2 regions of the Streptomyces sp. NPDC058663 genome follow, and region 1 is predicted to be linked to the other one. Evidence: predicted binding sites of a transcription regulator. Region 1 holds the regulator's gene; the other holds the start of a gene.
What was found. The regulator HspR, encoded in region 1, represses chaperone genes until heat shock. The targets are predictions, from matches to a motif close to TTGAGNNNNNNNNNCTCAA.

Region 1 (3,403 bases):
CCCAGGACCCGCCGACCACCCATGCCGTCACGGTGCTCGAAAGCAAGCCCCGCATCAACGCGGCCATCGAACTGGCCATGACGGAATGCCAGTTCGAGGTGCTCACCGTCCAGCCGGGCGGCGGACGCAGTGAGGACACCCTGCACCTCGCCGTGAAGCGCGGCCAGTCCCTGACCGACCGGGGTGTCCGGATGCGGACCCTGTACCAGCACACCGTGCGGCACAGTCAGGGCACTCTCGCATACGCGGAGATCATGGCGGAGGGCAAGGTCGAGATACGGACGCTCGAAGAGCTCATCGAACGCCTGATGATCTTCGACCGCAGGGTCGCCTTCCTGCCCGCCCGCGACGACCGGGAGAACGCCCTGGAGATCCGCCACCCCGGTCTCGTCGAGTACCTCGCCAACGTCTTCGAACAGTTCTGGCGCCGCGCCGTCCCCCTGGTCGAGCCCGTCGCGTACGGCCCGACCCCGGTCGGCATCTCCGGCGTCCAGCACTCCATCGCCAAGCTCCTGATCGAGGGGTACGTCGACGAGGCGATCGCCCGGCGCCTCGGCATGAACGTCCGCACCTGCCGCGCCCACATCGCCAAACTCGCCGCCTCCCTGGGCAGCGGAAGCCGCGCCCAACTCGGCTATCTGATAGCACAGTCGAACATCCTCGACGGGTAGCAGCGCCCGCGAACCTGCGCAGAACGGAACAGTCTTGGTCCCGGACCCGCCCCCCGCGATCACCGTCCTGGAAGGCCTCGACCGGATCAACAGGGCACTCGACGCGGCCTCCGCGGCCTGCCGCACCGAGGTCGTCACCCTCCAGCCGGGCGGGGCCCGGCCGGAACACCTGCTCGTCCAGGCCCTGGAGCGGGCCAGGCTCTTCGCCGGCCGCAACATCCGGATGCGCACGCTCTACCAGCACACCGTGCGGCACAGCTACGGCATCCACGCCTACCTGGAGGGCCTGAGCCACGTCCGGCTGGACGTACGCACCCTGGAAGAACTCGTGCCACGCCTGGTGATCTTCGACCGTACGGTGGCGTACGTCCCCGCGGGACCCGACACCACGATCGCCCTGGAGCTGCGCAACCCCGATGTCGTCGCCTTCCTCACGGCTGTCTTCGACCACTTCTGGCAGCAGGCGGTCCCCCTGCACGAACCGCTCCCCGAGCCCACCGCACCGGACGGCATCTCCGGCATCCGCCGCTCCATCGCCCGGCTCCTCGTGGAGGGCCTCGTCGACGAGGAGATCGCGCGCCGCCTCGGCCTCAACATCCGCACCTGCCGCGCCCACATCGCCAAACTCGCCGCCTCCCTCGGCGGCGTCGGCAACCGGGCCCAGCTCGGCTACCTGATCGCCAGGTCGGGCATCCTCGACACCTGGCCCACCGACCGCCCCCTCGCACCCCCGGAGTCCCCGGCATGACCGACCGCACCCCCACCGCGCCCCCGGAGCCCGTCCGCCTCGCCAAGGACTCCGAGGCGGTACCCGGGGCGGCGGCCCGCCCGCCCCTCGACGACACCCTCTTCGGCGCGGTCACCGTCGCCATCGACCCGCACCGCCGCATCACCGTCTCCGGCCCCGCGATCCCCCGTACCGACCTCGTACGCACCGGGGGCATCGACGGCGCCGACACGTACAGCGCCATCGGCACCCGGTCCGCCGCCGCGCTCACCCTCACCGTCGCGGACTCCCCGGCAGCGATACGCCCCGGCAGGGGCCGCTTCCGCCGCGCCACGTACAAGGTGGACGCCACCCACGAAGGCACCCGCTACCGGCTGACCCCGACCTCCATCGCCACCAGCACCCTCACCCGCGACGGCACCGTCCTGGGCGAGTTCACCGCCGACGGCGACGAGAGAGTCCTCGCCGCATGGCACCCGGACGCCGCCCCGCGGCCCGTCGACGCCTCGGTCGGCTACACCCTCGCGGCGGCGTACGGCACGGGCGGCCAGCCCATGTGGATGACCCTCATCGACGTCGTCACGGACCTGATTCCCTGACGGCGGGCATGCGGGGAGAAGACATGCGGGAAGGGGTCCGGGAGCAGCTGCTCCCGGGCCCCTTCCCGCACACAGGACCTCAGTCCTTCGCCCGCTTCGGCCGCCACACCACCAGCGCACTCGCCTGCTGGACGTCCTGGTACGGGACCAGGTCGCGGCGGTACGAGGCGTGCACCTGGGCCTCGCGCTGCTGGAGGGCGGCAGCCGCCCCGTCCACCGCCGCCGAGAGTTCGGCGACCCGGGACTGGAGGGCGGCGACCTGGTGCTCCAGCTCGATGATGCGCTTGATGCCGGCCAGGTTGATGCCTTCGTCCTGCGACAACTGCTGGACGGTGCGCAGCAGTTCGATGTCGCGGGCCGAGTAGCGCCGACCGCGCCCGGCCGTGCGGTCCGGGGAGACCAGGCCGAGGCGGTCGTACTGGCGCAGGGTCTGCGGGTGCAGACCGGAGAGCTGAGCGGCGACCGAGATGACGTACACCGGTGACTCGTCGGTCAACTCGTAAGGGTTGGTGCGTCGTCGGCCGTCCATCGCTCTCCTATGCTCCCTTCGCGTCCTGGAAGAGTGCGGCCCGCGGGTCTTCGCCCGCGGTGGCCTCACGGTAGGTCTCCAGGGCTTCCCTGGCCTTGTCGTTCAGTTCGGTGGGCACGTCGACCTCGACGGTGACGAGGAGGTCGCCCCGGGTGCCGTCCTTGCGGACCGCTCCCTTGCCGCGGGCCCGCATGGTGCGCCCGTTGGGCGTGCCGGCGGGCAGCTTCAGGGTGACCGGCGGGCCGCCCAGGGTGGGTACCTTGACCTCGCCGCCGAGCGCCGCCTCCACGAAGGTGACGGGCACGGTGACGGTGAGGTTGTCGCCCTTGCGGCCGAAGACCGGGTGCGCGTCGACGTGGACCACGACGTACAGGTCGCCGGCGTGGCCGCCGCGCTCGCCCGGCGTGCCCTTGCCGCGCAGCCGGATCCGCTGGCCGTCGGTGACACCGGCGGGGATGCGGACCTGCATGGTGCGCGAGGACTTGGCCCGGCCCGAGCCCTTGCAGATGTCGCAGGGGGTCTCCGCGATCAGGCCGCGGCCCTTGCAGTCCACGCACGGGTCGGTGAGGGAGAACCCTCCGCCGCCGCCGCGCGAGACCTGTCCCGTACCGACGCAGGTCGGGCACACCCTGGGGGTGCCGTTCTTGTCGCCGGTGCCGGAACACGCCTTGCAGGGGGCCTGCGAGGACATCCGCAGCGGCACGGTGGCACCGTCGACCGCCTCGGTGAAGCTGAGGGTGACCTCGGACTCGATGTCCTGGCCCCGGCGCGGCTGCGTCCGGGCCCCGGTGGCACCGCGGTTGAAGAGGCCTCCGAAGACGTCCCCTATGCCGCCGCCGAAGCCGCCGGTCTGGGCGGTGCCGCCGGCGGCACCGCC
Region 2 (3,403 bases), on a different contig from region 1:
CAGTTCGTGCTGTGCGGCGACCTTGCGCAGCAGCCTCGCGACCGCACGCTCCAGGTTCCGTACGCCTGCCTCCCTGGTGTACTCGCCCGCCAGCTTGCGCAGGGCGGACTCCTCCAGGGTGACCTCGCCGGGCTCCAGACCGGCCCGGTCGAGCTGGCGGGGCAGGAGGTGGTCACGGGCGATGACGACCTTCTCGTCCTCGGTGTAGCCGTCCAGGCGGACCAGCTCCATCCGGTCGAGCAGGGCCTCGGGGATGGCTTCGAGCACATTGGCGGTCGCCAGGAAGACGACGTCGCTCAGGTCGAGTTCGACCTCCAGGTAGTGGTCGCGGAAGGTGTGGTTCTGGGCCGGGTCCAGCACTTCGAGGAGCGCCGCAGCCGGGTCGCCCCGGAAGTCGGAGCCGACCTTGTCGATCTCGTCGAGGAGGACGACGGGGTTCATCGACCCGGCCTCCTTGATGGCACGGACGATACGGCCGGGCAGCGCGCCGACGTACGTACGCCGGTGGCCGCGGATCTCCGCCTCGTCGCGCACACCACCGAGCGCCACGCGGACGAACTTGCGGCCCATGGCGTGGGCGACGCTCTCACCGAGCGAGGTCTTGCCGACGCCGGGAGGCCCGACGAGGGCCAGCACGGCACCGCCCCTGCGGCCGCCGACCACCCCGAGCCCCCGGTCGGCACGGCGCTTGCGCACCGCCAGGTATTCGGTGATCCGCTCCTTGACGTCTTCCAGACCGGCGTGCTCGGCGTCCAGGATCTCCTTGGCGCCCCTGATGTCGTACTGGTCCTCGGTGGTCTCGTTCCACGGCAGTTCCAGGACGGTGTCCAGCCAGGTGCGGATCCACGACCCCTCCGGGGACTGGTCGCTGGAGCGCTCCAGCTTCTCGACCTCCTTGAGGGCCGCCTCGCGCACCTTCTCCGGCAGGTCGGCGGCCTCGACGCGGGCCCGGTAGTCGTCGGACTCCTCACCCTCGGCCTCGCCGTTGAGGTCGCGCAGCTCCTTGCGCACCGCGTCGAGCTGCTTGCGCAGCAGGAACTCGCGCTGCTGCTTGTCGACGCCCTCCTGGACGTCCTTGGCGATGGTCTCGGCGACGTCCTGCTCGGCGAGGTGCTCGCTGAGGGCGGCCAGCGCGAGCCGCAGCCGGGCGACCGGGTCGGCGGTCTCCAGGAGCTCCACCTTCTGGGCGGTGGTCAGGAACGGCGAGTACCCGGAGTTGTCGGCGAGCGCGGAGACGCCCTCGATCTGCTGCACGCGGTCCACGACCTGCCAGGCGCCGCGCTTCTTCAGCCAGGTCGTCGCGAGGGCCTTGTACTCCCTGACCAGCTCGGCGACCGCACCCGGCACGGGGTCGGGGTCGGACTCGTCGATCCGTGCGCCCTCCACCCAGAGCGCGCCGCCGGGTCCTGTCGTACCCGCGCCGATCTTGACTCGGCCGCGGGCCCGGATGAGCGCGCCGGGGTCGCCGTCGGACAGCCGGCCGACCTGCTCGACGGTGCCGAGCACGCCCGTCGCCGCGTACGTGCCGTCGATGCGCGGAACAAGAAGCACCTGCGGCTTGCTGGACTCGGTACGGACGGCAGCCTGTGCCGCCTCGACCGCCGCGCGCACCTCGGTGTCGGACAGGTCCAGCGGCACCACCATCCCGGGCAGCACGACTTCGTCGTCGAGCGGCAGCACGGGCAGGGTGAGCGGTGTGGACGTCGATGCCATGATCTCCCCTTGGGCAGTGAAGTTGAGCTATACCGACTCAATGCATATGAGCCCTTCAGTGTTCCCCAACCCGTGTTCGCTCTGAGCGATCACCCGGCGGACACCGGCCTGGTGGGATGCCGCCCATGACCGACTGGCCAGAACCCACGAGCGCCCACGACTCCGCCGAGGGCATCCCCGCCTTGCTGGAACGGATCGCGCGGGAGCCCACGCCCGCGCGCTGGGACGACCTGTGGGCCGCCCTCTGCCCTCAGGGCGACGTCTGCACGGCCAGTTTCGCGGCCCTCCCCCACCTGGCAGCCATGACCGGGAGCGGCGACCGGGAACAGGCCGTGAACGCACTGACCCTGGCCGGCGCCATCATGGCGGGCGCCGGGCAGCAACCGCACGGGGCGGGCGATGTGCGCACGAAGCACTCGCAGGACCTCGCGACTCTGCTGGCCGCGGTGCGCCGTCGCCTCCGGTCCGCGAGCGGGCACACCGAGTACATCGGGCTCCTGGAGGCCATGCTCGGCCTCGAAGGCGTGGAGGACGTCGAGGGCGTGGAGGACGTCGAGGGCGTGGAGGCCGTCGAGGACGTCGAGGACGTCGAGGACGTCGTGGGCACGGAAGGACTCGACGGCGTGGAAGGCGTCAAAGGCCTCACGGGCTCCGGAGGATGGAGCGAGGACCTGGCCTGGGGCCTGGGGAACGAGGAGTACGAGGTCTCCTGCCCTGACTGCGCGAGCGACCTGTTCGTCGTCCTGGCCGAGGGCGGACTGTTCTGCACGGCCGAGGAGTACGACCTGTCTGGCGACAACGCCGGAGCGCAGCCGCTCCGGCCGGTGAGCCCCGCCGACCTGACGGGCATCGGACGGCGCCTGCACGGCATCGCACTCGCCGACGGCCAGCACCGGGTCGCCCACTTGCTGACGTATGTCTTCGGGCACGCCACCTGCCCGGACTGCGCGACCGACTTCGTCGTCGCCGACCGGGTCGGCGCCGGCTGAGCACCCCGACGCATGCGGCCCGGGCAACTCCCCCTCCCTGCAAGAAGGAGCTCGACAACCCGCCACCCGGGAAGGTGTAATGATCCCTAGCCGCAACTGACCATTACGTCGCGCAAGGGGAACAGCATGGCCTTCGCCGCCACCACCGACGTCGTCAACGCCTGGGCGCAGGGGTGGGCCCTTTCGCGCGGGGCCGCCGATCCGGTGCCGCAGCCGTGGGGCGTCACCATCGACATCGGGTTGCCGCACGCCGTCACCCGGCACGTGCTGTTCGGCCGGAACGCCTCCGACGGGGCCGCGTTCCGCAAGCTGGTGCGTGACGACACGGCGCCCGGCACCTGGGTCAAGTGCGTGGAGCCGCCCGAGGCGGTGGCTCCGTGGATGGCGCAGGGGTGGGAGTACGACGCCCCGGGGCACCTGATGACACTCGCCCTCGCACCCGGCGTGTCCGCGCCCGAGGTGCCGGCCGGTTTCACCCGGCGCAGCTGGTCCAGGGCGGGGCTGACCCGGGTGCTGGTGCTGGCCGACGACGGCTCCCTCGGGGTGCGCGGGCAGGTCGCGGTCGTCGGGCGCACGGCGGTCGTCGACCAGGTGGAGACCAACGCGGTGCACCGGAGGCGGGGCCTGGGCACGCTGATGATGCGCACACTCCAGGCGTACGCGGCCCAGCAGGGCGCCGAGGACTGTGTGCTCGGCGCGTC

Region 2: the regulator HspR is predicted to act here: its motif matches at 1,736-1,754, upstream of lon (endopeptidase La).

What each region holds. Positions count from the first base shown of each region.
Region 1 is NZ_JBHXRV010000050.1:42,107-45,509, forward strand. Features, by position in the region: gene ACFWVV_RS30235 (helix-turn-helix transcriptional regulator) at 1-671, shown strand, start outside; gene ACFWVV_RS30240 (helix-turn-helix transcriptional regulator) at 706-1,419, shown strand; gene ACFWVV_RS30245 (hypothetical protein) at 1,416-1,997, shown strand; gene ACFWVV_RS30250 (heat shock protein transcriptional repressor HspR) at 2,077-2,526, opposite strand; gene dnaJ (molecular chaperone DnaJ) at 2,534-3,403, opposite strand, start outside.
Region 2 is NZ_JBHXRV010000047.1:26,691-30,093, reverse strand. Features, by position in the region: gene lon (endopeptidase La) at 1-1,713, opposite strand, end outside; gene ACFWVV_RS29205 (hypothetical protein) at 1,839-2,702, shown strand; gene ACFWVV_RS29200 (GNAT family N-acetyltransferase) at 2,829-3,403, shown strand, end outside.